One region of the Variovorax sp. GW531-E2 genome, then DNA from elsewhere that is predicted to be linked to it. Evidence: riboswitches for the same ligand, from Rfam matches in the RefSeq annotation. Region 1 holds a riboswitch; the other holds the start of a gene.

Region 1 (14,959 bases):
TGCACGCGCTCACAGCGTCGCGATCAGATCGACGATGCGTTCGACCTGATCGAGGCCCAAGTCCGGATAGATCGGCAGGCAGAGGATGCGGTCCGCCGCGCGGCTCGCGTTCGGCAGGTGGTCGCGACTGGCCGTTGGGAGACCGCGGTACATCGGGAACTCGGAGATCAACGGATAGAAATAACGGCGCGGGTGGACCTCGTGCGCCTTCAGTTGGGCGTAGAGCTCGTCACGCGACAGGCGGTACTCCGGTCCCACGAGGATCGGGAAGTACGCGAAGTTGGCCACCGATTCGCCGGCATCGGGAAGGCACACGATGCCCGGCACGCCGGCGAGCAAACGCCGGTAGGCGCCGTCGATGGCCCGGCGCAGATCCAGCGCGGTGTGCAGGTGCTTCAACTGCAGCAGGCCCAGCGCGGCATTGAACTCGCTCATCTTGCCATTGATGCCGGGCGCTACCACGGTGACTTCGCCCACATGGCCGAAGTTCTTGAGCTGGTCGATGCGGGTCTTGGTGGTCGCATCCTTGCAGACGATGGCGCCGCCCTCGAAGGTGTTGAAGACCTTGGTCGCGTGAAAGCTCAGCACCGACATGTCGCCGTGCCGCAGGATGCTGCCGCCCTCGTCCTGCACGCCGAAGGCATGCGCCGCGTCATAGATCACGCGCAGGTTGTAGGTGTCAGCAATCGTCTGGATGGCCTGGGTGTCGCAGGGATGGCCGTAGCAATGCACCGGCATGATCGCCGTCGTCTGCGGCGTGATGAGCGCCTCGATGCGCGCCGGATCGAGATTCAAGGTGCGCGGGTCGACGTCTGCGAAGACGGGCTTGATGCCGTTCCACAACAGCGAGTGCGAAGTGGCCACGAACGAATACGGCGTGGTGATGACCTCGCCCGTGATGCGCATCGACTGGAGTGCCGTGACCAGCGCGATCGTGCCGTTGGTGAAGAGCGCGATGTGCTCCACGCCCAGGTACTCGCACAGCGCCTTCTCCAACTGCTGGTGGAACGGCCCGCCATTGGTGAGGATCTTGTTGTCCCAGATCTGTTGCAGATAGGGCAGGAACTCGTCCAGCGGCGGCAGGTAGGGCTGGGTCACATACACGGGCTTGGTCATGGGCGTTTCTTCTTTTGAACCTCAGGAGCCCAGCATGGCGAGCACTTTTGTGCGCACCCTGTCCGCCGGGACGACATAGTCGGAATGCTTGAAGCTGGTGCTTTCGGTGGCTTCACCTTCCATGAACTCGGGCTTGAAGCCGAGATCAAGGATGGGGCCCAGCCAGCCCCCCCAGTTGAAGCTGTTCTGCTGGCCCAGGATCAATGCCTTCACATCGGTGGCCGCGAAGATGAGGCTGTTGAGCGCGGAACCGTTGGGCGCGACGATGAACTCGGCTTCGCCGAAGGTTCGCACCTGGCGCGCAAAGTCGTACTCCTCCAGGAAGATGGATTCGAAGCCCAGGTCCTGCAGCCGCTCGATAATTTCGGCTTCGTTGCGCAACAGCCGCCAGGCACTGTTCTTTCGCGACAGGAACAGCCTGCGTGAGCGCTGGGCGGGCAGCGGATACCGCGCTGCCATCTTGTCCTTGATGTACTGCATCGACTCCGCAGACCATGACGCTTGGCGCTCCGGGGGGACCGTATGGTCGCGAAACAGCTCGACCGGAAAGAAAGTCGTCGTCGGCGCCACATGAAGGCGCCCGACGTTCAGCGCGTGCCCGGTCTCCAGGCGATACAGCGGGTTCCCGACCAGCGCGGCGATGAAGTCGAAATGAGATGCAGGCATCTCGGCGTCAACGATGATCGGCAGGTTCGAGAAGCGCGGATGTTTCTCGAAATGGCGAAGCTTCGGGAGAAACTCGGCGAACCAGTGACCATACGCATTGCTTGCGAGGCCGGACAACATGATCCCCTCCTCGAGATGCGCGGTAGTGCCAATGGGTGCCAACAGCAACGCATCCGGCCGCTGCGCCAGCACGGTCTTGTCGTACGCCAGGCTGACCTGGTTTCCATACAGCTCGTCTGCCAGCACATCGGACACCACGCAGTCATCACCCACATAGACCAGACTGGACGCACTGACGATCCGCGCATTGCGCAGTTCGGCGAGATAAGGCTGGCTTGCGAGCACCTGCTGTTCGTGCGGGTCGCTCGCATAGACCTCGGTCGGTGCGACGAGGCGTATCGAAGGCGGCGCTCCCAGGCTCTGGTAACCCTCCCGGTTTTCGAGCGCCCAGTCCTTCACGGACCGGATGCGCCTGAACGACGGCTTTTGCCCCTCGTCGGCCCCCTCATCCATTTGCTCGAGCATGCGCACCAAGTCGGCATCCCGGCGCCAGAAGAACAGGAACTTCAAGGCCAGTGGCAATGGCAGTTTGTCCTTGGCGTACAACATGTCGAAGAGCCTGGAGAGTGCTGCGCCTTCGCCGCTGTCTGCCCGCACCATCGCCATCCTCATCGCGGCCTCGAACGGCTCGACGATCGACTCTGCGGGCAGCTCGCAGCATCTCATGTACAGGGACAAAGCTTCCCCGGAATGCCCCATGGCGCTCTCGGTGTGCGCAAGCAACAGGTTGGCATAGTAGTCGTTGCCATTCAAGGCCACTGCGGCACGGAGGTACTCCCGTGCATCCGCGTGCTGCTGCATCTGGGCGTAGGCATGCCCCAGGAAAAGCGACGCCACGAAATTCGATTCCGGCACGTCGATCACGGTGCGACAAAGGCTGATGGCCTCGTCGAATCGCCGCTCTCCGGCCAGCGCCATCCACTTGGCGTGTTCGGCGTAGATGTCGACCTTCCGCACAGCCTCAGGAGGCGCTGCGACAGGCGCCGGACCGAGCGGTTGGCGCGCATCCACCACCGAGGGGGATCGGCCCGTCAACCTTCGAATGATTCTGGACAGCATGAGATGAGATTGTTCCTGCGTTGGGGAGCCCGGCGATCACCGGAGAAACCCGTCAATCCGTGCGAGCACGTTGAAGACTGCTTCGGCGCCTTCAGGCCGATCGCTCATCCTCGGTCACGGCGGTTTTCTTCAGCATCGCCCCCTCACACCGCGGTCAGGGCGAATCGCGTGAGGTTGAGGCCGAAACGCTCGGCCTTGGCCAGGAAGACTGGGTCTTCCGCCAAGGTCACGAGATGTTCGACCCCCATCATGCGTATTTCTTCCCGAGGATGAGACAGGAGAAAGAGCGCCTTGTCGAACGAGGTCAATGGCGTGTCAGGGTTGGCCACCGGTTCGAAGAGGCTGGGAAACGCGCGCCGAAGCTCTGCCGGCGCCCCGGTATCCAGAAGCGACCTGAAGATCGGGATGGACTCCGCCGTCGAGGCAAAGCTTGCGCGCGTCGACGAGAGGTTGGCCGAATGCCGGCGATAGCGAACAACACGCGGCCCTGCTTCTGCGAGCTTCAATCCGGAGGCCGCGGCGCGCAGCCAATAGTCGTAGTCCTGCAACTGGATGAGGCCGGGGCGGAACGTCCCGGTTTTCCGAACCGCCTCGCGACGCATGAACGCGGTAGGCGCGCACAGGAAATTGCCTTCCAGCAACAAGGTACGCAGCAGCGGCTGTACAGGCCGTTCGTCGAAGAACACCGGAAACGACTCGTCGGCCAAGGGTCCGCCTTCGGCGTCGATGAGGAACGGCTTCGAGAACACGATGTCGTTCGACGTGGCGTGCAGGAGTTCCAGTTGGGTGCCGATGCGGTCCTCGACGCACACATCGTCGCCCCCCAGAAGCGCAATGAACGCCCCATCGGCCGCCGCAAGTCCCTTGTTGATGGCCGACGAGGGACCGCCATTCCTTTGCTGCAGCAACACGATCCGGTTGCCGAACTCGGTGGCCAGCAGTTCGGCCCCGCCATCGGTCGAACCGTCATCCACGACGACCACCTGAAGATTCCGGTGGGTTTGCCTCAAGGCGCTGTCCACCGTTTCAACGACGAACTTCGCCTGGTTGAAGATGGGGATGACGACAGTGACCAGCGCCGAAGACATGCAACGCGCTCTGTCAGGAGAAGAACTTGCGGATGTGTCCGACCACAGCATCCACCTGCTCCGGCTTCATTTGCGGCCAGATAGGAAGCGACAAGGTCTCGTTCGCCGCGGCGGTCGCCAGCGGCAGGCTGTCGGCCGGCAACCCGAGCTCGGCGTAGGCGCCCTGCATGTGCGGTGCAATGGGGTAGTGCACGAGCGTCTGAACGCCCTGGGCCGTCAGGTAGGCCGACAGTTCGGCACGGCGTCCCGTGCTGACCACGTACAGGTGGAACACGTGCGTGCTGTCCGCAGGCACGAACGGCGTGCGGAGGTCGCCCACACCTTCCAGCCCTTGCGAATACCTCGCGGCCAGCGCACGGCGCTGGTCGTTCCATGCGTCGAGGCGGCCCAACTTCGCGCGCAGCAGTGCAGCCTGCAACTCGTCCAGGCGAGAGTTCACGCCCGCAACCTCGTGCACGTACTTCTGGCTGGAGCCGTAGTTGCGCAGCATGCGCAGGTTGGCCGCCAGTTCATCGTTGTCGGTCACCACGGCGCCTGCATCGCCCATCGCGCCGAGATTCTTCGTCGGGTAGAAACTGAACGCCGCTGCATCGCCGAGCGAGCCCGCCCGCTTGCCGTTGTGGGTCGAACCGTGCGCCTGGGCCGCATCCTCCAGGACAAAAAGTCCGAGCGGTCGCGCAATCGCGTTGATGGCATCCATTGCAGCAGGCAGGCCATACAGATGCACCGGCATGATGGCCTTGGTCCTGCTCGTCAGCTTTTCCTTGATCCGGGCCGGGTCCATCAGGTAGGTCGCCGGATCGATTTCGACCGGAACCGGCGTGGCGCCGACCATCGAAACCCCCAGCCACGAGGCGATGAATGTCTGCGAAGGAACGATGACCTCGTCACCCGCTTTGATGCCCTGCGCACGCAGGGTCAGCGCCAGCGCATCGAGTCCGTTGCCCACGCCGATGCAGTGCTTGACGCCGCAGTAGGCCGCAAACTCCTTTTCGAAGGCCGCGACCTCAGGGCCCATGATGACGTGGCCACTGTTCATGACCCTCGAAAAGGCCTGCTGAAAATCGTCTGCCAACTCAGCATGGCCAGCATGAATATCAAAAAATGGAGTCATGTTATTTACCTTTTCGTGCCACTGAAATGAATTCTTCGTAGTTTCTGATGTAGTCGGATTCTTCGTACCTCATCGAGGCAAGAACCAGACAGACGGCACCAGAAGAAAAATTGTTCAACTCTCGCCATACCAGGGACTTCATGAAAATCCCTTGGAATGGCCTGTTGCAGGTAACTGTTCTTCTTTCGTACCCATTGTCAAGAACGACATCAAAACTACCCGCAACAGCAATGATCAATTGCTGCAATTGATGATGTGCATGCCCGCCCCGAGCTTCGCCCGCGGGAACGTCGTACAAATAGTAAACCCGCTGAACATCAAAAGGAATGTGACGTCCTCCTTCGACGAACGTCAAATTTCCCCGTGGATCGGTCAACCGCTCCAGGTCGAGTATTTCTACAGCATTGTCCAGCGAAAATTCAGGAGTTTTGGTTTCTTTCATCGGCAGTCCCTTTGCTCTTTTATTCCTCGTCGGAAATTGCAGCAATCACTGCATCTTCATCGACATGGTAGTCATCGTGTACGCTGTAAATGTCATCTCGCACGTGTGCGCGCGGCCCCTGCACAATTTTTACCTTGGCGCCAGAAACCCGACCCAGGAGCTCCCAAAAATAGAGCTGATGGCTGGGATGATCGGAAGCGAGAACGACCACTTTCGCTCCTGGCTTGCACCAAACCATGTTGGTCATCTGCGCCCCCGTCGGCCCCACAATCACTTCAGCGTCCTGGAAGGCCCGGATTTGCGCCTCGAGATCCAATTCATCGGTGTGCACCACCTCGAATCCGAGTTTCTCGACGCGGGCTTCTATTTCTCGCTGATTCAATAGCTTTCGATAGCTGCCATTGCGTGCTGCAAAAATCTTTCGCCCTCGCGAAAAATCTTTCGTCGCAAAAGCGCGTTGACATCTTTCCACGCCCGCACGAATTCGATTGACATCGAGTCCCGTCTGGCGAGCCATCTCACCGCCATGGTAGGCATCCACAACCGAAGTCATGTCAGAGGGATAGTACATCTGCTTCACGCGATACAAAGTCCCCGACTCCAGCAGGATGACCGGGCGTTGCTCAAGATTGGCCAGCTCAAGCAGCTTCGCGATGTTGGGGTGAAGACCTTCTGTACAAAGAAAAGGCACATTCAAAGGCACATCAGCCTCTTCCGCCAGCAGCATTCTTGGAAGCGTTTCTGCAATGAAATGAAAGTAATTATTTTCATACTCATGCATGATGTGAAATCCGCGCTCTATCCAGGCAGCCTGCCGAGCGTTCACCTCTATATGCAGATGTCCAAGTGCCGCAGAGCGCCTCGCCTTTCCATATTTGATGGCGGCGTCTTCTCTGCACAGAAAATGCGCATTTTCGTCATGCAGCACAAAATTCGCCGGACCGATCAGATAGCGGGTTCCGGCAATGGCGGTCGTGTCATTGATTTCGGCAACAAATCCGACCTTCGGATAATCCGGGGGGCCATCGAGGCCCTCGCAAAACCCGGGCGCAACGCGATGAAGAACCCGTCCCGCACCGCCAGCCTGAGACGCCACTGAAAACACCGAGCCAACCGGCAGATCGATGGAGCAAGGCCGAGCTGCATAGGAAGGTGTCAACGCTCCCATGAATTCGGACAAGGCGGGAACAGAATCAAAATGCGCCAGCCGTGCCGGCAAACGCCCCTCGGCCGCACCGAATTTCAAATAGTGCAGCAACGGGCTCAATTGCGTGGCGGCGACATCGGGGTATTCATCCAGATACCACTGCGGATCGAACCTCACGCTGGGCGCGTCCCCTGCACGCTCTCCAATTTCGAGATAGTGGGCCAGCGGGTTCTTTTCCGCCGCACGCAATTCGGGATGGCGATCGAGATACCAGGTGGTATCGAACATGGGATTGGGATTTCCCCTCAGGAATCCCCCTCCCAGATAGTGCTCCCACGGGTTGGCGATCAGTGCACGGTCCGGCAGCCCCTTGAGGTACCAGGCTGCGTCGAAAAGCTCCACCAGCTGCGGCGTCTTGCGCGGCAGCCGCTTGCGAAGCGCCCCTTTGGCGGCGTCCAGCAAGCTCTCTTTCTTTTCCTTGATGGCAGGCGAACTTTTCACGGCTGCGCGGCCCTGATGTCGTCCGGACGACCGATGGCGATCCCCTTGCACAGGCACCCGTACGCGACCAGCCCGTTGAAGTCAGCAAGTTGTCTCATCTGGAATTGGAATATTTTTGAGATGGCCCGCGTGGGAAGGGCTCTGAAGAAAACGCCGCAAACCGGCTGCTGGTCGACCTGTAATCAGCCGGGAATTTCGGCGCTCAGGAAGGTCGGCGCTGCCGCGTCCTTGGCGGACAGCTTCGGCGCGATGCCCGTGTCAGGCCACTCGATCGCCAACGTGGGGTCGTTCCACGCGATGCAGCGCTCGTGCGCCGGTGCGTAGTAGTCCGTCGTCTTGTACAGGAAATCAGCCGACTCGCTGAGCACCAGGAAGCCGTGCGCGAGACCCGGCGGAACCCACAACTGCCGATGGTTGTCTTCCGACAGCTCACTGCCCACCCATTGCCCGAAGGTCGGCGACGACCGACGGATGTCCACCGCCACGTCGAACACCGCCCCTCGAACCACGCGCACCAGTTTTCCCTGTGGTTGTTGCACCTGGTAATGGAGGCCTCGCAAGACCCCCTTGGTGGAGCGCGAGTGGTTGTCCTGAACGAAGTCGACGCGCTGGCCGACGGCTTCGTCGAAAGCCTTCTGATTGAAGCTCTCGAAGAAAAACCCGCGTGCGTCGCCGAACACCTTGGGTTCGATCAGCAACACGTCGGCGATGGCCGTCTGCGTGACCTTCATGAGCGCACACCTTCGGCCAGCAAATGGCTGAGGTACTTGCCGTAGCCATTCTTCTGCAACGGTGCTGCAAGCTTGGCCAGTTGTTCGTTGTCGATGAACCCATGGCGCCACGCGATCTCTTCGGGGCACGCGATCTTGAGCCCCTGCCGATGCTCCAGCGTCGCGATGAACTGCCCGGCTTCCAGCAGACTTTCATGCGTACCGGTATCGAGCCAGGCATAGCCGCGCTGCATGATCTGCACGTTGAGCCGGCCAAGATCGAGGTACGCCTGGTTGACGGCCGTGATCTCGAGCTCGCCTCGCGCACTCGGCTTCACGGCCTTGGCGATGTCGATGACCTGGTTGTCGTAGAAGTACAGGCCCGTCACGGCGTAGTTGCTCTTGGGCTTGAGCGGCTTTTCCTCGATGCTGCTGGCCTTGCCTTGTGCGTCGAACGCGACCACGCCATACCGCTCCGGGTCATGCACGTGGTACGCGAACACAGTGGCTCCCGCGTCCTGCGCGTCGGCGCCGCTCAGCAGATGGGCAAAGTCATGCCCATAGAAGATGTTGTCCCCCAACACCAGCGCGCTCGGCGAGTTCCCCACGAACTTGTCGCCGATGATGAACGCCTGCGCCAGGCCATCGGGACTCGGCTGCACCGCGTACTGCAGGTTGATGCCCCACTGGCTGCCGTCGCCCAGCAGCTGCTGGAAGCGCGGCGTGTCCTGCGGCGTGCTGATGATCAGGATGTCGCGCATGCCGCCGAGCATCAGGGTGCTCAGCGGGTAATAGATCATGGGCTTGTCGTACACCGGCAGCAGTTGCTTGCTCATGGCGAGCGTGGCCGGGTGCAGGCGGGTGCCGGAGCCACCGGCAAGGATGATGCCTTTGCGTTGCGTCATGGGAGTCTTCTTCTGTGAGGGGCAGGAAAAATCAGTCGGTCAGAGCGTCTCGCGCAGCATGCGTGCCACGCCTTCCTGCCAGGGCGGCAGTCGCAGACCGAAGGTGGTCTGCAGCTTGGTGGTGTCGAGCCGCGAGTTGTGCGGCCGCTTCGCGGGCGTCGGAAAGGCGCTGGTGGGCACGGCCTCCACGGCCTGCGGGCCGGCCTTGAGTTCGACGCCGGCCTGCTGCGCCATCTCGAGCACGAAGCGCGCGTAGCCGTGCCACGTGGTCTCGCCGCCGGCGATGGCGTGGTACAGCCCGGCCTTGGTCGGGTCTTGCAAGGTGGCGCGGATGGCGTGCGCGGTGATGTCGGCCAGCAACTCAGCCCCGGTGGGGGCGCCGAACTGGTCGTCGATGACCGTGAGCTTGTCGCGCTCCTTGGCCAGGCGCAGCATGGTCTTGGCGAAGTTGCCGCCGCGTGCGGCGTACACCCAGCTGGTGCGAAAGATCAGGTGCTTCGCACAATGCTGCGCCACCAGCTGCTCGCCTTCGAGCTTGGTCTGGCCGTACACGCTGAGCGGGCCGGTCGCGTCGTCTTCCTTCCAGGGCTTGGTGCCGCTGCCGTCGAAGACGTAGTCGGTGGAGTAATGCACCATCAGCGCGCCGATCTGCTGCGCCGCCTCGGCCACCACGCCGGGCGAGGTGGCGTTGAGCTTGCGCGCGAAGTCGGGCTCGCTCTCGGCCTTGTCGACGGCGGTGTGCGCGGCGGCATTGACGATGACGTCGGGGCGCACCGCCAGCACCGTGGCGGCCAGCTGCTCGGGGCGGCTGAAGTCGGCGTGGAAGTCGGTGCTGTCGAAGTCCAGGGCGACCACTTCGCCGAGCGGCGCGAGGCTGCGCTGCAGCTCCCAGCCGACCTGTCCACCTTTGCCGAGCAGCAGCAACTTCATGCGGAAGCCTTTGCAGGCGCAGCGTCGTATTGCTTCTCGACCCATTCGCGGTACGCGCCGCTTTGCACGTTGCGCACCCACTCGCCGTTCGCGAGATACCACTCGACGGTCTTGCGGATGCCGGTGTCGAAGGTCTCGGCGGGCTTCCAGCCGAGTTCGCGCTCGAGCTTGCGTGCATCGATGGCGTAGCGGCGGTCGTGGCCCGGGCGGTCCGTGACGTAGGTGATCTGTTCCTTGTACGGCTTGCCGTCGGCGCGGGGGCTCAGTTCGTCGAGCAGCGCGCACACGGTGTTGACGATCTCGATGTTGGGCTTCTCGTTCCAGCCGCCGACGTTGTAGGTCTCGCCGAGCTTGCCGGCTTCGAGCACGCGGCGGATGGCGCTGCAGTGATCCTTCACGTAGAGCCAGTCGCGCACCTGCATGCCGTCGCCGTACACGGGCAGGTTCTTGCCAGCCAGCGCGTTGACGATCATCAGCGGGATCAGCTTCTCGGGGAAGTGGAACGGACCGTAGTTGTTCGAGCAGTTGGTGGTGACCACCGGCAGGCCGTAGGTGTGGTGCCAGGCGCGCACGAGGTGGTCGCTGGCGGCCTTGCTGGCCGAGTACGGGCTGTTGGGCTCGTACTTGTTCTCTTCGGTGAAGGCCGGGTCGGTCTTGGAGAGCGAGCCGTAGACCTCGTCGGTCGACACATGCAGGAAGCGGAAGGCCGCCTTCTGGTCGGCCGGCAGGGCGTTCCAGTAGCCGCGCACCGATTCGAGCAGGCGGAAGGTGCCGAGCACATTGGTCTGCACGAAGTCTTCCGGGCCGTGGATCGAACGATCCACATGCGATTCCGCGGCAAAGTTCACGACGGCGCGGGGTTTGTGCTCGGCCAGCAGGCGATCGAGCAGTGCGCTGTCGCCGATGTCGCCTTGCACGAAGACATGGTTCGCGTTGCCCTTGAGCGACGCCAGGGTCTCGAGGTTGCCCGCGTAGGTCAGCTTGTCGAGGTTCACGACGGGCTCGTTGCCCTGCGCGATCCAGTCGAGTACGAAATTGGCGCCAATGAAGCCTGCGCCGCCGGTAACCAGGATCATGGAGTCCCCTGCATGTAGAAAAAAGTTTGCTTTACCAAAAATCAACATTCAATTATCCCATCGGTGTGAAGTGCCGATGTACAGGGCTTGGCCGGCTTGCGGGGCCCGCCTACAATCGCCAACAATTGCAGGAGAGCGGGCCTCCACGGAGGCCCTACCGAAGGCGCAAACTCCCATAAACGCTCAGGTCGGCCCGACGAAATTCCAGGCAACGCCCAGGAACTTCGGCAAGGGGTCAGTACTGCACTCATCGATACAGCCGTCTGGAGAGCCGCCACGCCATGTGGCGCACCGAAGGAGCAAACCCGCTGCGGGTGCAGCAGGGTGAATCTCTCAGGTACCGAGGACAGGGGGAGCGGCAACTTGGACATCGGTCGTCCGGTTGCTCGCTATTGATTCAATAGCACTCCACGCCCGCCGTTCAAGCGCTGCAAACTCAAAGGTACTTGCAATGCGTGTGATCGTTCTTGGCGCCGGCCTGCTCGGCGTGACTTCGGCCTACTACCTCCAGCAACTCGGCCACGAGGTGACCGTGATCGACCGGCAGGCCACCCCGGCCGCCGAAACCAGCTTCGCCAACGGCGGCCAGATCTCGGTCAGCCATGCCGAACCCTGGGCCAATCCGAGCGCGCCGCTGAAGGTGCTGCAATGGCTCGGCAAGGAAGACGCGCCGCTGCTCTTTCGCATCCGCGCCGACATGCGCCAATGGCTCTGGGGCCTGCAGTTCTTGCGCGAATGCACCCCCGCGCGCACCCGCCACAACATCGAACAGATCGTTCGTCTCGGTACATACAGCCGGGAAATGTTGCAGCAATTGCGTCGAGACACCGGCCTGAACTATGACCAGCGCACGCAAGGCATCCTGCACTTCTACACGACGCAAAAAGAATTCGACGGCGCCCTCGCGCCCGCCGAACAGATGCGTGCCCTGGGCTGTGAGCGGCTGGTCATCTCGGCCGACGAGGCCATCAAGATCGAACCCGCCCTCGCCCACATCCGCCCCCAACTCGCCGGCGCCACCTACACCGCCGAAGACGAATCGGGCGACGCCAACCGTTTCGCGCGCGAGCTCGTGAAGCTGGCCGAGGCGGCCGGCGTGAAGTTCCTCATGAGCCACACGGTGACCGCGCTGCGCGAAGCGGGCGGCAGCATCGACCACGTCGAGGCGACCGACAACGAAGGCCGCTTCCAGCGCATCCGCGGCGATGCCTTCGTGCTTGCGATGGGTTCGCTGAGCCCGCTGTACGCGGCGCCGCTGGGCATCCGCCTGCCGATCTACCCGGCCAAGGGCTACTCGGTGACGCTGCCCGTGAAGGACGCGTCGAAGGCGCACCAGGTCTCGCTCACGGACGACGAATACAAGCTGGTGTTCTCGCGCTACACCTCCGAGTCGGGCGACCGCCTGCGCATCGCCGGCACGGCCGAGCTCAACGGCTACGACCGCGACCTGAACCGCGTGCGCTGCGAAGCCATCGTGCGGCGCGTCGAGGAGCTCTTCCCCGGCGCCGGCGACACCGAACGCGCGCAGTTCTGGACCGGCCTGCGCCCGGCCACGCCGAGCAACGTGCCGCTGATCGGCAAGACCAAACTGCCGAACCTGTTCCTCAACACGGGCCACGGCACGCTCGGCTGGACGCACGCCTGCGGCTCGGGCAAGTCGATCGCGCGCATCGTGAGCGGGCTGGCGCCCGAGGTCGATTTCGCGTTCGCCGGCATGCCGGCGCCCGCGCCGCGCGCCGTGCAACCCGCACTGGGCTGACACGACACGCGCCCTCGGGTCATGCCTTGAACGTGACCCAGGGCTTGAGCCGCACGGCGCAGCGGATGAGCCCCGCGCTTTCCTGCGCCTCGATCACCGCGCCGATCGGCTTGTAGGCCTGCGGCGCCTCTTCGATGCGGCGCTCTTCGCGCAAAGTCACGCATTGCCAGCTGGCATCGGCGTCGCCGGGTGCGGGCCGCATCGCGCGCACTTCCTGCCGACGCATGCGCCGGCCGGCCCCATGGCTGCACGACCACAGCCAGTCTTCATGCCCCAGCCCGGTCGCGAGGTACGAGTGATCGCCCATCGACCCGGGAATCAGCGCCAGGTCGCCCGCGTGCGCCGGCGTCGCGCCCTTGCGATGGATGTTCATGCCGTGCTCGCGCAGCACGACGTTGTGCGGCACGTCGACCACCAGCGTCGACGCCGTGGCGCCCAGCAGTTCGGCGAAGTCCTTGCGCACCAGCTCGGCCAGCACGACGCGGTTGGCCCAGGCATAGCGCGCGGCCACGCCCATGGCTTCGAGGTACTCCTGCGCCAGCGGCCCGGCCAGGCCGTACAGCCCGCTCTTCGGGTGGCGCAGGCCCTGCGGCCACTCGGCCCGTGCGCGGTCCATCCAGCGGCCGCCGACATGGAACCCGATGTCGCGCGAGCCGCTGTGGATCATCACCACGACCTCGCCGGCCTTGAGCCCCGCGCGGTAGGCCGCGTGCCGGTCCATCACCTGGTCGACGACCTGCAGCTCGACGAAGTGGTTGCCGCTGCCCGGCGTGCCCAGGCACGGGTCGCGGAACACCTCGTGGCGCGCGCCGGTGTAGGCCGGCGGTGCGTGCCGCGACTGCCCGCCGAAGCTCGCCAGGCCGATGCACGCGCCGATCTCGGCCTGCAGCCGGTCGCGGTCGCACGAGGCCCAGAGCCCCTCGTTGCGCACGGCGTCCAGGAACGCGGCCGGCCCTTCGTCGAACAACGCGCGAAACGCCGCCGTGTGCACCGGCACGTCGCGCCCGTTGTCGAGCAGGCTGCGCGTGAGCCGCGCGAGCAGCTGCGTCTTGTGCGGCGCCACCTGGTCCAGCGTGAGGCCGGTGGTCAGCAGGCGCATGCCGCAGTTGATGTCGGTGCCGACTGCGGCGGGAATCACGAAGTCGCCATCGGTCGCGACCACGCTGCCCACCGGCGCGACCGAGCCCGGATGAAAGTCCGGCGTCGCGCAGGCCTTGCACACGCCGTGCGCGCCGTCGGGCGAGCGCACGCTGGCGAAGGCCAGCAGCTGGTTCACGGCTTTTTCTTCCAGCGGCAGGCTCTGCGGCAGAAGCACGGTCGCCTGCGCGGCTTCGTTGCGCAGGTGATAGATGCCATCGCGGTAATCGACGGCGATGTTCGCGCGCGAAAAGGCGCGCTGGAGTCTCGAAAAATGACTGTGGGTGGGGCTGCCCATGGCTGCAATTCCATTCGGGGAAACCGTGTCGGTTTCCGGGCCCCGTCACATCGCATGGCGGGGCGAAAGAGATCGACCGCGTGCCTCGGGGCGCGCGGATCACTCTTTCTTGCAGCAGCAGAGATTCAAGAAAGCGGGCGGATTCTAGCGACGCGAAGCGCTTGCGAACACAGTGCGCTGGCGCACGCGTCGTTTTTTCCCGTCAGTCAGCCAGTCAGTCCGGCGCGGTGAACACCGTCAGCACGCCGGTGTAGCCGTACAGATGGTGGCGCGCGATCTCGCCGGCGGCGAAGAAGCCGACCAGCGGCACGTCGCCCAGCGCATGCCGCACGATCTGCAGTTCGGCGCCCGGCGCACCGAAGTGCGGGCCGCCGCGCCCCGAGCAGCTCACGTACACCGCGCCCGCGATGCGCCGCGCGGGATGCGGCGCGGCCTCGGCCTCGCCGGCTGCCACGGCGCGCGCCGTGGCCAGCGTCTGTTCTTCGGGCTCGAGCTCTTCACGAATTTCGGCGCAGATGCGCATCAGGTCGGCGCGCGCCGCCTGCGCGTTGCGGCGGCAGAAACTCAGCCGCATGCCGGCCTCGGCGTTGTCGGCAATGGCGATGCCGCGCCGCGTCGGGTCCAGGCCGATGATGTGGCGCACCAGCACGTCGGCGCCCAGGTCACCGGTGCGGCGGATGCCGTCGCTGCCCGCGTCGGCCAGGCCGACCAGCGTGTTGCGCACGGCGTCGATGGCTTCCTGCGGCCGGTCGAGCGACACCTGCAAATCGGCCAGCAGCACGTCGAGCGCCGGCTCCCCGTCGAGCGACAGCAGCAGGTTGCCGTCGGCCTCGGTGATCTCGCGCTCGCGCGCGCCGCCGGTGCGCAGCGGCTGGCAGCCCTGCGTGACGCGCGACACCAGCCGCACGCCCTCGCCGAACACCACGCCCGACAAGCCGCCCGAGAACACGC
Region 2 (14,959 bases), on a different contig from region 1:
GGTCGCTCACGTACATCTGGATCCGCACGTTGCCCGGGTACTCGATCTGGCGGTAGAAGTTGCAGAAGGCGTTGACGATCACCATGCCCTCGCCGCCCGGCGTGGGCTCGACGCCGAGCGAGCGGATCCAGTCGATGCGCGCCGTTTCGAGGTAGCGGAAGTAGGTGCCGTTGTTCAGGTGGCCCATGGCGTCCATGTCGCCCCAGCGGATGGGGATCGACATTTCATACACGAGCTTCTTCTTTTCGGGGATTTCGATTCTCATCGGTGGGCCTTGATGGATGCGAGGATGCCCAGGACGAACAGCGCCGCCGCCACCCACTCGGTGGCCTGCGGCCAGCGGCCGTCCCAGAGGAAGGAATAGAGCAAGGCGAACAGCGTCTCGCTCACGATGAGCTGGCCGCACAGGCTGGCCGAAAGGCGCTGGCTCGCGACGTTCCAGAGAATGGTCGCGAGCCACGACGAGCCGAAGCCGCTCGCCAGCGCGATCCAGATGAAGAGCATGCCGTCGGGCTGCGACTGCAGCGTGGCGACATCGCTGCCCGCCACAGCCCACAGCAGCAAGGCCCCGAGGCCGGTGGCAATGCCCAGCCAGTTGGCCCAGTCGGCCGCATGCACCTCGCGGTGCCGTTGCAGCCAGGCGGCGTTGAGCAGGCCGTAGACCGTCCAGCTCACCATCGAACACAGCGCCAGCGCGATGCCCCAGCCGAAGCGCGCGCCGCCACCACCGCCCGCGCCGTGCTGCGCCGACCACGCGCCCCAGATCATCAGCGCGATGCCCGCGCCCGTGAGCAGCAGGCCGGGCAGCAAGGCCCGCATGTGCAGGCCCGCGGGCCGGCCCAGCAGCATCATCCAGACGGGAATGGTGCCGATGATGAGGCTGGGCACCTCGGTGCCCGCCGCCGCGATGCCGAAGGCCAGCAGCAGGTAGTAGCCGCTGAAGCCCAGCACGCTGAGGCCGAGCGCCGCCAGCGCCTGCCGGCCCGTGGGCCAGCGCACGGCCGCGGGCCGTGCGAACACCGCCAGCGCCGACACCGCGCCGAACACTGCGAAGCGCGCCGCTGTGATGTCGACCATGCCGAAGTGGCCGACCATGCGCGGCGCCACGAACACCAGGCCCCAGAGCGCGCCTGCGCCCAGGCCGGCGGCAATGCCGATCCAGGCCCGGGGGCTCAGATCGCGAACCCGTCGTCGGCGGCGATGACCGCGCCGTTCACGAAATGGCTCTCGCCGCTGGCCAGCAGCACGATCAGGCCGTCGAGGTCTTCGGGCTTGCCCACGCGCTTGCGCGGCAGCATGTTGACCAGCTTGGCGCCGCCCTCGGTGCTCCAGTGCTCCTCGTTGAGCTCGGTCGTGATGTAGCCCGGGCACAGCGCATTCACGTTGATGCCGAAGCGGCCCCATTCGAGCGCCATGGCCTTGGTCATCTGCACCACGGTGGCCTTGCTCATGCAGTAGGTGCCGATCTGCGGCATGACCTTCAGCGCCGCTGACGACGCGATGTTGATGATGCGTCCGCCGATGTAGGTGCCCGGCGCCTTGCCCTGGGCGCGCGCCAGCATGCGCTTGCCGACCTCCTGCGCGACGAAGAAGGAGCCCTTCACGTTGGTGTCGAAGATGTAGTCGTAGTCCTCGGGCGTGACGTCCTGCAGGCGCTGCGTGGCGCTCACGCCCGAGTTGTTGACCAGGATGTCGATGGGCCCGACCTCGGTCTCGGCGCGCGCGACGGCGGCCTTGATGCTGCCAATGTCGGTCACGTCGAGCTCGACCACGTGGGCGTCATGGCCCTCGCCCTCGATGCGCGCGCGCAGCTCCTTGAGCTTCTCGACGCGGCGGCTGGCCAGCACCACGGCGGCGCCGGCACGGGCCAGTGTCTTGGCAAACTGGGCACCCAGTCCGCTGGAGGCGCCGGTGACGAAAGCCACGCGGCCGGAGAGATCGATGCTGTAAGCCATGAGCTGAATCCTGTGGAGTCGCGCAGGTGACGCAGGGTGCCTCGCCTGCGGGCGACAAGGCCACCGCCGGACGCCGCATAAAATGCCCGGCGAACCGGGACGCCCCCGCGCCTCTAAAAATCATTATCGACCCAACCCACATGACGCACGACGAAATCCTCGCCCAGTTCGGCCCTCGCGAAGCCATGGAATACGACGTGGTCGTGGTCGGCGGCGGCCCCGCCGGCCTCTCGACCGCGATCCGCCTCAAGCAGCTCGCCGCCCAGCAGGAGAAGGAAATCTCCGTCGTGGTGCTCGAGAAGGGTTCCGAGCCCGGCGCGCACATCCTGTCGGGTGCCATCATGGACCCGCGCGCGCTCAACGAGCTGCTGCCCGACTGGGAGGAACTCGGCGCCCCGCTGAACCAGCCCGTGACCGACGACGCCATGGTGTTCCTGAGCGAAAAGTCGGGCCTGCGCACGCCCAACGCCTTCCTGCCGGCCTGCTTCCAGAACCACGGCAACTACATCATCAGCCTGGGTGCCTTCACCAAGTGGCTGGCGCAGCAGGCCGAGAACCTGGGCGTGGAAATCTTCCCCGGCTTCCCGGCCGCCGAAGTGCTCTACAACGAGAACGGCTCGGTGCGCGGCGTGGCCACCGGCAACATGGGCGTCGGCAAGGACGGCGAACCCACCGAGAACTTCCAGCTCGGCATGGAGCTGCTGGGCAAGTACACGGTGTTCGCCGAAGGCGCGCGCGGCCACCTGGGCCGCCAGCTCATCGCCAGGTTCAAGCTCGACGAAGGCCGCGACCCGCAGACCTACGGCCTGGGCGTCAAGGAAGTCTGGGAAATCGATCCCAAGCGCCACCAGCCCGGCTTCGTGCTGCACACGGCCGGCTGGCCGATGGACAACAACACCTACGGCGGCGCGTTCCTCTATCACATGGAGGACAACAAGGTCACGATGGGCTTCATCACGGGCCTGGACTACAGCAACCCGTACCTGAGCCCGTTCGAGGAAATGCAGCGCTGGAAGCTGCACCCCAACATCCGCTGGTACCTCGAGGGCGACGAAGCCAAGGGCATCAAGCCCGCCAAGCGCATCGGCTACGGCGCGCGCGCCATCACGGCCGGAGGCCTGATGTCGCTGCCCAAGACGGTGTTCCCGGGCGGCGCGCTGGTCGGCTGCGAGGCCGGCTACCTGAACGTGAGCCGCATCAAGGGCAGCCACGCCGCCATCAAGACCGGCATGCTGTGCGCCGAGGCCGCCTTCGACGCCGTCATGGCCGGCCGCCAGCACGACGAACTCACGGCCTACCCGGCCGCGTTCGAGAAGAGCTGGCTCTACACCGAGCTGAACAAGGCGCGCAACTTCAAGGCCTGGTTCAAGAAGGGCCTGGGCATCGCCACGGTCATGAACGGCGTCGAGCAGTGGCTGCTCAAGGGCCACATCCCATGGACCCTGCGCCGCAACAAGCCCGACCACCAGTACCTGAAGCCGGCCGCCGAGTGCAAGCCCATCGTCTATCCGAAGCCCGACGGCAAGCTCACCTTCGACCGCCTCTCCAGCGTGTTCATCAGCAACACGAACCATGAAGAGCAGCAACCCGCCCACCTGACGCTGAAGGACGCGTCGGTGCCGGTCAACGTCAACCTCGCCAAGTTCGCCGGCCCCGAAAGCCGCTACTGCCCGGCCGGCGTGTACGAGTTCGTGCCCGACGAAGCCAGCGCCGGCAAGGAGCGCCTGCAGATCAACGCGCAGAACTGCGTGCACTGCAAGACCTGCGACATCAAGGACCCGACGCAGAACATCGTCTGGGTCACGCCCGAAGGCGGCGGCGGTCCGAACTACGTGGGCATGTAAGACGCCCCGTCCTCAAGACGCCTCGAAAAGCCCTCTTCGGAGGGCTTTTTTCATGGCGCTTCAGGCGAGGTACGCGGCGACTTCGTCGGGCGTGAGGAAGTGCACCAGCGACACCTGCGGGTTCTGCTCGGCGTGCAGCACGTGGGTGAACCCGGTCCAGCCGCGCGCGGGCTTGTCGTCCGTCTCCAGCGCGACGAGCACCAGCCGCCCCTGCCGGCGCGCGTTCTCGCGCAGCGTACCCTCCCCCCAGGACCACGCCATGCGGTCCACCAACTCGCCCTGGGCGAAGGCCGTTGCCTGCAGCCAGAGGAAGGCGGCGGCATCGCTGTCCGCGTCGCGACGCGTGCGCGGCGGCTGCCGGATGCCCAGCGTCTGGGCGTGCGTTTCCATCAGGTCCTGCAGCAGCGAGAAGGCGTGGAAGTTGTTGTTGAGGCCCTGGGCGCGAACGACCATGCCCGCGCGCGACGCCGGCAGCAAAACCACCAGCTCGTCCTCGTACGACAGCTGGGCCGCGGCGCGCAGGAAGTGCAAGGCCTCGAAGGGCAGCGAGTCGTTGGCGTACATCGCCTCGATGTGCGCGAGCAGGTCTGCGTCCGCCACCAGCGACTGGTGGTTGCGCACGTCGCGCACCACCATGGTCATGAGCGGCAGCACCAGCAGGTCGACCGCGCGCTGCAGCGCATCGACCTCGAAACGCGCCTGCGGCGACAGTGCCGCGAGCGCCGCTTCGGCGGCCTGCCAGGCGGCGAGTTCTGCCTCGTCCTGCGGTTCGTCGCCCTCCTCGTCGGGTTCGTACGGCTGCGCCGCGCAGTAAGGCGCCAGCGACGCCAGCAGGCGCCCGGCCAGCTGGCGCACGGCGTCGAACATGAGCTGCGGATCGGCGCCGTTCTCGACCAGCGCACCGCAGAACACCGCCAGCAACGCGGCCCGGTGCGGATGCAGCTCGCCGAGCCGCGCGATGGCAGCCCGCAGCACCTCGTCCTTCGCCGAGCCCTCCACCACCTCGAAGTAGAGCGCACGGACCTCCGGCCGCTTGAAGAAGGAAGCCTGGGTGTCGAGGTCGGCGTCCTGCAGCACAGGCAGTCGCAGGGTGGCAAGGAGATCGGGAGGCAACATGGGCATGCGCAAATTGTGCGATACCGCCGACGCTATCCTCGCGACACAAGGACACAAGGAGACAAGACCCCATGCACATCGTCATCACCGGCGGCGCCGGCTTTCTCGGCGCGCGCCTGGCGCGCACCCTCCTGGCCCTGGGCCAGCTCTCGCTCGCCGGCGCGCCCGCCCGCGACATCGCCCGCATCACGCTGGTCGACCGCGCCCCGCCGCCGCCCGACCTCGCGGCCAACCCGCGCATCGCGGCCGCCACCGGCGACCTCAACGCCCAACTGGCCGACGACGACGCCACCTTCTGGCGCGAGGCCGACGCGGTGTTCCACCTGGCGGCCGCCGTCAGCGGCGAATGCGAGGCCGACTTCGACCTGGGCATGCGCAGCAACTTCGCCGCCACGCACGGCCTGCTCGAGAAGCTGCGCGCGCTCGGCACGCGCCCGGTGTTGGTGTTCTCCAGCTCGCTCGCCGTGTTCGGCGATTCGCCCGAGCAGCCGCTGCCCGCGCTCATCGACGACCACACGCTGCCCACGCCGCAGACCAGCTACGGCATCCAGAAATTCATCGGCGAGCAGCTGGTGGCCGACTACACGCGCAAGGGCTTCGTGCAAGGGCGCAGCGTGCGCCTCATGACGGTGAGCGTGCGCCCCGGCCTGCCCAACGGCGCGGCCTCGGGGTTCTTCAGCGGCATGATCCGCGAGCCGCTCGCCGGACTGCGCGCGGCCTGCCCGGTGCCTGACGAGACGCCCGTGGCCATCGCCTCGCCGGCTCGGACCATCGAAGGCATCGTGCGCGCCGCCGAAGCCAGCGACGCCGACTGGGGCCCGCGCACCGCGCTCAACCTGCCCTCGCTGGCCACCACCGTGGGCGAAATGGCCGCCGCGCTCGAACGCGTGGCCGGCCGCGCCGCCACCGACCTGCTCGACCGCACACCCGACGCCGCCATCCGCCGCATCGTGAAAACCTGGCCCGGGCGCTTCGACACGCCGCGCGCACGGGCCCTCGGGCTCACGGCCGACGAGAGCTTCGACGCAGTGATCCGCGCCTACGTCCGTGAAAGTCCCGACGCGGTCAAACTGGTTATTGGTGCATAGTCATTTCCTGACCTGCGCCTGACGCGCTTTCGACCCCCAACTCCCCGGAGACACCATGAAATTCGGCCACATCGCCGCCGCCTGCCTTTCGCTCGCCCTGGGCACCGCCGCCCTCGCGCAGCAACCCACCGTTCTCAAGATCGGCTATGCGACGTCCAAGGAATCGCATTACGGCGTGGGCTCCACCGTGTTCTGCGAAGAGGTCGAGAAGAACACCCAGAACCGCTTCAAGTGCCAGCACTTCGCCAACTCGGCGCTGGGCGGCGAGCGCGAGCAGATCGAAGCGATCCAGCTCGGTACGCAAGACCTGCTGAACACCTCGACCGGCCCCGTGGGCAACTTCGTGCCCGAGGTCAAGATCGTCGACATCCCCTTCCTGTTCCGCGACTACGACCACGCCCGCAAGGTCATGGACGGCCCCATCGGCCAGGACATCCTGACCAAATTCCCGAGCAAGGGCATCATCGCGCTGGCCTGGACCGAAAACGGCTTCCGCCACATGACGAACAGCAAGCGCGACATCGTCAAGCCCACCGACGCGGCCGGCCTGAAGATGCGCACCATGGAAAACAAGGTGCACATGGACGGCTACCGCACCTTCGGCATCCTGCCCACGCCGATGGCCTTCCCGGAACTGTTCGGCGCGCTGCAGCAAGGCACGGTCGACGGCCAGGAAAACCCGATTCCGGTGATCCTGTCCTCGAAGTTCTCGCAGGTGCAAAAGCACCTGTCGCTCACCGGCCACGTCTACTCGCCGGCGCTGCTGCTGCTGTCGCCCAAGGTGTGGAACAAGCTGTCGGACGCCGACAAGAAGGTGTTCACCGAAGCGGCGAAGAAGGCGTCGATCGCGCAGCGCAAGAAGGTCAACGACGACGAGAACAACGGCATCGCCCAGCTTGAGAAAGACGGCATGAAGGTCACGCGCACCGTCGACGGCGCGGCCTTCCGCGAAGCCCTGAAGCCGGCCTATGTGGGCTACGCCAAGGAATTCGGCGCCGACAACATCAAGAAGATCACGGACGTCAAGTAAGACTGCTCCGCCCCGACCGCGCCCGGCCCGCCTCAGTGTGCCGGGCGCTTCGCATTTCCGACACCACAGAGAACCACAACGTGCAAGCTTTCGAGCGCTACTTTCTCGCCGCCAACCGGTGGGCGCTGATCCTTCTGCTGGCGGCCATGTCCGTCATCATCTTCACCAACGTCGTGCTGCGCTACACCACGAACCAGTCGATCGAATGGGCCGAAGAGGTGTCGCGCCACATGATGATCTGGCTCACCTTCCTGGGCGCCGGGCCCGTGCTGCGCTACGGCGGCCACATCGCCGTCGAGAACCTGCAGGACGCCCTGCCCCGGCCCGCGGCCGTGGCGGTGCGCATCGTGGTGGCCGGGCTGCTGTTCGCCTTCTTCGGCTTCATGGTCTGGTACGGCTGGCTCTACATGGAACGCACGATGTTCCAGCTCACCGCCGTGACGCAGATTCCGTTCGCCTACATCTACAGCGCGATGCTGATCGGCGGCGTGTTGCTGATCGTGCACTGGCTGCTGGTGGTGCGCGGCTATGTGCTGAACCGCGAGTTCGCGTCCGACGCGCATTTCGACGCCAACGCGTCGGCCTCGCTGTAAGGAGAAGACCATGGATGCCAGCATTGTCCTGATCGTCTCCGCCTGCGTGTTCCTGGCCATCGGCGTGCCCGTGGCCTTCGCGCTCGGCCTGGCCACGGCCGCCACCCTGATCCTCGCGGAAAGCTACCCGCTGATGGTGCTGCTGAAGGAAACCTTCACCGGCATCGACAGCTTTCCGCTGATGGCCGTGCCCTTCTTCATCCTGGCCGCCGAGCTCATGAGCGGCGGCTCGCTCACCGAGGTGCTGCTGCGCTTCGCGGGCCAGTTCGTCGGCCACCGGCGCGGCGGGCTGGGCTACACCAACGTGGTGTCGCTGACCTTCTTCTCGGGCATCTCGGGCTCGGCGCTGGCCGACGCGGCCGGCCCCGGCTCGATGCTCATCAAGATGATGGACAAGGCCGGCTACGACCGCTCGTATGCTGCGGCGCTGACGGCCTCCACGGCCATCGTGGGGCCGATCATTCCGCCCTCGATCATCATGATCATCTACGCGCTGCAGGACGAGACCGTGTCGGTCGGCCAGCTGTTCGTGGCCGGCATCGTGCCGGGCATCCTGATCGCGGTGGCGATGTGCGTGGTGAACTTCTACGTCTCGAAGAAGCGCAACTACAAGGGCGACGGCCAGACGCCGCCGCTGCGCGAAATTCTCATCACGACGTGGAAGGCGATTCCCGCCATCCTGCTGCCGGTGGTGATCCTGGGCGGCATGCGCGCCGGCTGGTTCACGCCCACCGAAGCGTCGGTGGTGGCGGTGTTCTACGCGCTGGTGTGCGGCAAGTTCATCTACCGCACGCTCGAGTGGAAGATGCTGCCCGACATCCTGTCGCGCTCGGCCCTGCTGTCGGCGTCGGTGCTGATCATCATCGGGCTGTCGGCCTCGTTCGCCTGGGTGCTGACCATCGAGGGCATTCCGCAGCAGATGGCCGAATGGCTCATCAGCATGAACCTCTCGCCGTGGATGTTCCTGATCATCGTCAACGTGTTCCTGCTCTTGTTCGGCATCTTCATCGAGCCGCTGCCGGGCGTGATGGTGCTGGCGCCGATCCTGGCGCCGGTGGCAATCAAGCTGGGCGTCGACCCGGTGCACTTCGCGATGATCGTGATCTTCAACCTCACGCTGGGCATGATCACGCCGCCGGTGGGTGGGCTGCTGTTCGTGACCTGCAACGTGTCGAAGGTGCCGATGTCGGCGCTGGTGAAGGAGCTGGTGCCCTTCCTGTGGGCGCACGGCGCGGTGCTGATGCTGCTGACCTTCGTGCCGATGCTCAGCACCTGGCTGCCGCGCGCGCTCGGATTCAAGTAGCGGCGCAGGCCGCTCCCGCCCAGGCCCGCACTCGCCTCACGCCGGCGGGTGCAGGTACTGGCTCGGCGGCACGCCGAGCGTGCGGCGGAACATCGCGGTGAAGGCGCTCGGGCTCTCGTAGCCGTGCGCCAGCGCCACCTCCAGGATCGACGCGCCCGCGGCCAGCCGCGGCAGGCTCAGCAGCAGCCGCGCCTGGCGGCACCATGCACCGAAAGTCATGCCGGTCTCGCGTTCGAACAACCGCGCCAGCGTGCGCGCGTTCATGTGGAGCCGCACGGCCCAGCCGTCGAGCGTGGCGGGCTGCGCGGGGTCGCGGATCAGCGCCTCGCACAGCGCGGCCAGGCGCGCGTGGCGCGGCATCGGCACATGCAGCGACAGTGCGGGCGCGGCCTCGATCTCGTCGAGGATCAGCTCCATCACGCGCTCGTCGCGCCCGCCCGGCGGGTAGTCCAGCGGCAGCGACACGGCCGCCACGATCAGCGCGCGCAACAGCGCCCCCACGTGGATCACGCGGCACTCGGCGCCCAGGTCGGCGCGCGTGCCGGGCTCAACGAAGACAGTACGCATCTTCACCTCGCCCGCCATGCGGATCTGGTGCGTCATGCCCGGCGGCACCCAGACGCCGCGCCCCGGCGGCACCACCCAGCTGCCGGCCGCCGCGCCGACCATCATCACGCCCGAGATCGCATGGATGAGCTGCCCGCGCCGGTGCGCATGCGGCGGAATGAAAGCGTCGCCCGCCGGATCGGTGGCCAGCACGGCCACGGCGCGCGGGGTTGATTCGCCCTCGTCGGGGCGCAGATTCAGTTTGTCCATTTCACGATGATGTTTGCACATTCGTAGCGAGAACATCTTCCCCTGGCTTCCTACGATGGCTTTTCTCCCTCTTTTTCTCCAACCGGACATCCAGGAAAGAAGCCATCGCATGAACACGCGCCGACTCGGGCTGCTCACCGGCACCCATGCCGTCAACGACCTCTACCAGGGCCTCGTGCCCGCGCTGCTGCCCTTCATGGTGCTGGAGCGCGGCTACAGCTACACGGCCGTGAGCGGCCTGATGCTGGCGGCCACCGGGCTGTCGAGCGTGGTACAGCCGCTGTTCGGCCTGTACGCCGACCGCCACCCGCGCGCCTGGCTGGTGCCCGTGGGCTTCCTGGTGGCGGCGCTGGGGGTGGTGCTGGCGGGCCTGAGCCAGAGCTACCTGCTGACCTGGATCGCGGTCGCGCTGTGCGGGCTGGGCATTGCGGCCTACCACCCGCCCGCCACCGTGGCCGCGCGCGCGGCCGGCGGCGCCTCGCAGAAGGCGATGAGCGTGTTCTCGGTGGGCGGCACCATCGGCGCCTCGTTCGCACCCGTGCTGGCGGCCACGGTGGTCGGCGGCGGCAGCCTGTCGCGCAGTTACCTGCTGGGCATTCCCGCGGTGGCGATGGGCGTGGTGTGGGTCGCGGCGAATGCACGGCGCAGCGCGGCCGCCCAGCACGCGGCCACGGCGGCGCGCGCCGCGCAGGCCCGCGCCCAGGTGCTGAAGCCGCACAACGACTGGCGCGCCTTCAGCCTGCTGGTGGCGACCATCGTGGGCTGGTCGATCCCGTACGTCACGGTGCTGTCGATGCTTTCGCTGCGCATCACGCGCGACCTGCACGGCAGCACCTTCCAGGGCGCCGCGGCGCTCACCGCCTTCACCGCCGCAGGGGCCGTGGGCACGCTGGCCGGCGGCTGGCTCGGCGACCGTATCGGGCGCATGGGCACGATCCGCTGCGGCTACCTGCTCGCGCTGCCGGCCATGGCGGGCCTCGTGCTCGCCGCCACGCCCGGCGCGGCGCTGGCCTGCACCGCGTGGCTCGGCATGAGCATGTTCCTGCCCTTCGCCGCGCAGGTGACGCTCGCGCAGGACTACCTGCCGCGCAACCCGGCCACCGCCAGCGGCATCACGCTCGGCCTCGCGCTCTCGGTCGGCGGGCTGGTGTCGCCGCTGTTCGGCCTGCTGTCGGATGCACGCGGGCTCGGCGTGACGCTCACGGTGGTGTTGTGCGTGCTGTGCGTCGCGACCGTGCTGGCCTTGCGGCTGCGCAACCGGACGGTGCAGGTGATGGCGGGCGAGGCTGCCGCGGCCTGAGCTCTGCCCCGCGCACCCGGTGCACAGGGCACTGGGTGCTTCCCGCAGCGAAATCAAGGAGGAGCCGAAGGCGGGGGATATTCGCGGAGGGAAGCACCCGGTGTCCTGTGCACGCGCCCTGAACCACGGACCACCGAAATCCGTGGGCGATTCAACGCCGCACGCGCTCTCTTTCACTGCCAGAATCGACGCAAGCTTCGACGTCGAGCCTGACAGACAAGAAGAAGGAAAGAGAAGGACGCCATGCACCGAATCGTCGCCCAGGGCAGCAGCCTTGTCGCTGCCGGCTTGCTGGCCACCGCCGGTATCGCGGCCACGCCGGCCACCGCACCCGTTGCGCCCGTTGCAGCCGTTGCACCAGCAGCCGCCCCCGCCAATCCCACCAATCCCGTCACCCACCTCGCCGAAGTGGAAACCGCCGTGCGCGCCTGGGCCGCCGCCTGGTCCGCGCGCGACGTCGAGCGCTACCTCGCCGCCTACGCGAGCGACTTCACCCCCGCGCGCGGCCAGACCCGCGAGCGCTGGGAGGCCGACCGGCGCGCCCGCATCACGGGCAAGTCGCGCATCAGCGTGGGCATCGAGGGGCTGGTGATCAGCATCCAGGGCACCTCGGCCAGCGCGCAGTTCCGGCAGATTTACAGCGCCGACGCGCTCACCGAGACCGACCGCAAGACGCTCGAGCTGCAGCGCGTGGGCCCGCGCTGGCTGATCCGCAAGGAGAGCGCGGGCAACTGACGCGCGCCGCCTTGTCCCTGTAAGGCAAATGGTTCACGAAGATGTCACCACTTGCAACGATGCTGCAGCCTTCGACCTCCGAAAGCTGTGGCCGCCATGTTCCCCACCAAGACCGAGAAGGCACGCGACGAACTCCAGGCCGGGCAGCGCACGCTCAGCCAGCGTGAGCGCGCCCTGCTGCTCATGGCCGACGGCCGGCGCTCGCTGACCGACTTCAGCCCGCTGTTCCCCAGCCGCGTCGAGGCCGAGCAGGCGATCCAGGGGCTGATGCAGCGCGGCTACCTGCAGGTCGCGCGCCCGGTCGCGCCGCCTCCTGCACCGGCCCCCACGCCCGTCCCCGCCGCCGAGCCGATCCAGGTCGCCACCTCGGCCGACAGCTTCGACGGCAAGCGCTCGCTGGCCACCACGCGCATGTTCCTGTTCGACATCTGCGAGCGCATGTTCGTGCGCCGCGACCCGCGCTTCGCCAACCAGATGCGCGACGCCCTGCGCGAGGCCCGCGACCGCGAGGCCATGCTGACCATCGCCGCGCTGATGCTCTCCGAGATCGAGAAAGCCGCCGGCCCCGAGCGCGCCGACTCGCTGCGCGAGCGCATCGACAAGCTGCTGCCGCCGGCAGAAACCGTGCACTGAGCCGCCAGCCCCGGCCCCGCGATCCACTACACTCGCCGGGTCAGGAGAGAGCCCCGCGCGACGGGGCCGCCGAAGGCGCAGGGGTTCCCCGAACGCTCAGGCAAAAGGACTGACAAGACGCCGGCAACCACCGGCGTTTCCTTGCTGGAGAGAGGCCGTGGCATTGCACGCGGCCCACCGAAGGAGCAAACCCCGATCGTGGGGCGAATCTCTCAGGTAAAGCGGACAGCAGGGGTGGCCCGTGGCGTTGCAGCCATGGATTTCGACTGCCCCTTTGGAGTGCCCCGTGGCCGCTTCTTCCGCTTCTTCGGATACTCAACTTCTCAAGACCCCGCTGTACGACCTCCACGTGGAGCTCGGCGCCCGCATGGTGCCCTTCGCCGGCTATTCCATGCCCGTGCAGTACCCCGCCGGCCTCATGGCCGAGCACAAGCACACACGCGATGCGGCCGGCCTGTTCGACATCTCGCACATGGGCCAGCTGCGCCTGGTCGGCCCCGATGCCGCCGCCGCGTTCGAAACCCTGATGCCCGTCGACGTGATCGACCTGCCCGCCGGCAAGCAGCGCTACGGCCTGCTGCTGAACGACGAGGGCGGCATCCTCGACGACCTGATGTTCTTCAACGAAGGCAATGGCTCGCTCTTCGTGATCGTGAACGGCGCCTGCAAGGTGGCCGACATCGCCCACATCCAGGCCAGGATCGGCGCACGCTGCCAGGTGCAGCCCCTGCCCGACCACGCCCTGCTCGCACTGCAAGGCCCTCAGGCCGCCGCCACGCTGGCACGCCTGTCGCCCGGCATCGAGCGCTTCGTGTTCATGACCGGCGGCGCGGTGCAGATCGGCGGCATCGCCGCCTTCGTCACCCGCAGCGGCTACACCGGCGAAGACGGCTTCGAGATCTCGGTGGCCGCAAAAGACGCCGACGCCCTCGCCCGCCTGCTGCTCGCGCAGCCCGAGGTGAAGCCCGTCGGCCTGGGCGCGCGCAACTCGCTGCGGCTCGAAGCCGGCCTGTGCCTGTACGGCAACGACATCGACACCACCACCACCCCGGTCGAAGCCTCGCTCAACTGGGCGATCCAGAAGGTGCGCCGCGCGGGCGGTGCGCGCGAAGGCGGTTTTCCGGGCGCGGCCAAGGTGCTGGCCCAGCTCGCCGCCGTCGCCTCGGGCGCGGCCGGCCACACCGACCACAAGACGCTCACGCGCAAGCGCGTCGGCCTCGTGGCACTCGAACGCATTCCGGTGCGCGACGGCACGCTGCTGCAGTCGCTCGAAGGCCACGACATCGGCGCCGTCACCAGCGGCCTGCTCGGCCCCACGGCCGACCGCTGCGTGGCCATGGGCTACGTGGCCGCCGCCTTCGCCGAGCCCGGCACGCGCGTGCAGGCCATCGTGCGCGGCAAGCCGGTGCCGATGGAGGTCTCGACGATGCCTTTCGTGCCGACGCGCTACTACCGCGGCTGACCGACACTGAACACCGCAGACCCGGCTAGGCTCTGCACCCCGATTCCATTTTTTCCACGAGGAGTTTTTTCATGAGCATCAAATACACCAAGGACCACGAATGGGTGGCGGCCGAAGGCGGCGCCGCCACCGTCGGCATCACCGTGCATGCGCAGGACGCGCTGGGCGACGTGGTGTTCGTCGACCTGCCTGAAGTGGGCAAGACCTTCGCGCAAGGCGAGGTCGCCGGTGTGGTCGAGTCGGTGAAGGCCGCCGCCGATGTGTTCATGCCCGTGTCGGGCGAGATCACCGAAGTCAACGAAGCGCTGCGCGCCGACCCGTCGCTGGCCAACAGCGACCCGCTGGCCGCCGGCTGGTTCTTCAAGGTCAAGCTGAGCGAGCCCGCGCAGCTCGACGCCCTGCTCGACGCCGCCAGCTACGACAAGTTCGCCGCCGAATCCTGATCCGCTGAACAGCAGCTTCCTCGCACCTTCGTTCCTTCTCCCCCGAGCCTTCACCGCCATGCCGATTCCCGCCCTTCCCTCTTTGCAAGAACTAGAGAACGCCGAAGAATTCCTCGCCCGCCACATCGGCATCGATGCGGCGGACGAGGCGCGCATGCTGCCGGTGATCGGTTCCGAAACGCGCGCGGAGCTCATCGACGGCATCGTGCCCGCGGCCATCCGCCGCGCCCGGCCGATGCGCCTGCCCGCGCCGGTCACCGAGGCCGACGCGCTGGCCGAGCTGAAGACGCTGGCGTCGAAGAACAAGGTGTTCAAGAGCTTCATCGGCCAGGGCTACTACGGCACCCACACGCCGGGCGTGATCCTGCGCAACATCCTGGAGAACCCCGCCTGGTACACCGCCTACACGCCCTACCAGGCCGAGATCTCGCAGGGCCGCATGGAAGCCCTGCTCAACTTCCAGACGATGGTGTGCGACCTCACGGGCATGGCCATCGCCAACGCCTCGATGCTCGACGAGGCCACGGCCGCCGCCGAGGCCATGACGCTCGCCAAGCGCAGCGTGAAGAGCAAGAGCAACGTCTTCCTCGTGTCGGGCGACTGCCACCCGCAGACCATCGAAGTCATCAAGACGCGCGCCG

Evidence for each region. Region 1 has a riboswitch for glycine ahead of AC07XP_RS25050 (D-amino acid dehydrogenase). Riboswitches for the same ligand answer to the same signal wherever they lie in the genome.
Region 2: it holds a riboswitch for glycine, as region 1 does, so the genes downstream of both, gcvT (glycine cleavage system aminomethyltransferase GcvT) here and AC07XP_RS25050 (D-amino acid dehydrogenase) in region 1, are expected to answer to the same signal.

Annotation. Positions count from the first base shown of each region.
Region 1 covers NZ_JBWKXQ010000055.1:29,818-44,776, forward strand. Annotated here, with positions in the region: gene AC07XP_RS25000 (DegT/DnrJ/EryC1/StrS family aminotransferase) at 10-1,116, opposite strand; gene AC07XP_RS25005 (glycosyltransferase family 61 protein) at 1,138-2,901, opposite strand; gene AC07XP_RS25010 (glycosyltransferase family 2 protein) at 3,045-3,989, opposite strand; gene AC07XP_RS25015 (DegT/DnrJ/EryC1/StrS family aminotransferase) at 4,003-5,103, opposite strand; gene AC07XP_RS25020 (sugar 3,4-ketoisomerase) at 5,105-5,545, opposite strand; gene AC07XP_RS25025 (glycosyltransferase family 61 protein) at 5,565-7,193, opposite strand; gene rfbC (dTDP-4-dehydrorhamnose 3,5-epimerase) at 7,376-7,924, opposite strand; gene rfbA (glucose-1-phosphate thymidylyltransferase RfbA) at 7,921-8,808, opposite strand; gene rfbD (dTDP-4-dehydrorhamnose reductase) at 8,848-9,738, opposite strand; gene rfbB (dTDP-glucose 4,6-dehydratase) at 9,735-10,814, opposite strand; glycine riboswitch at 10,933-11,023, shown strand; glycine riboswitch at 11,068-11,174, shown strand; gene AC07XP_RS25050 (D-amino acid dehydrogenase) at 11,266-12,573, shown strand; gene AC07XP_RS25055 (RtcB family protein) at 12,593-14,008, opposite strand; gene AC07XP_RS25060 (FIST signal transduction protein) at 14,223-14,959, opposite strand, start outside.
Region 2 covers NZ_JBWKXQ010000003.1:42,789-57,747, reverse strand. Annotated here, with positions in the region: gene AC07XP_RS03135 (acyl-CoA thioesterase) at 1-265, opposite strand, end outside; gene AC07XP_RS03130 (DMT family transporter) at 262-1,095, opposite strand; gene AC07XP_RS03125 (SDR family oxidoreductase) at 1,173-1,955, opposite strand; gene AC07XP_RS03120 (electron transfer flavoprotein-ubiquinone oxidoreductase) at 2,096-3,799, shown strand; gene AC07XP_RS03115 (hypothetical protein) at 3,860-4,921, opposite strand; gene denD (D-erythronate dehydrogenase) at 4,987-6,003, shown strand; gene AC07XP_RS03105 (TRAP transporter substrate-binding protein) at 6,059-7,033, shown strand; gene AC07XP_RS03100 (TRAP transporter small permease) at 7,114-7,626, shown strand; gene AC07XP_RS03095 (TRAP transporter large permease) at 7,637-8,929, shown strand; gene AC07XP_RS03090 (AraC family transcriptional regulator) at 8,966-9,745, opposite strand; gene AC07XP_RS03085 (MFS transporter) at 9,855-11,045, shown strand; gene AC07XP_RS03080 (L,D-transpeptidase Cds6 family protein) at 11,289-11,780, shown strand; gene AC07XP_RS03075 (hypothetical protein) at 11,877-12,413, shown strand; glycine riboswitch at 12,445-12,535, shown strand; glycine riboswitch at 12,548-12,652, shown strand; gene gcvT (glycine cleavage system aminomethyltransferase GcvT) at 12,700-13,875, shown strand; gene gcvH (glycine cleavage system protein GcvH) at 13,947-14,318, shown strand; gene gcvP (aminomethyl-transferring glycine dehydrogenase) at 14,377-14,959, shown strand, end outside.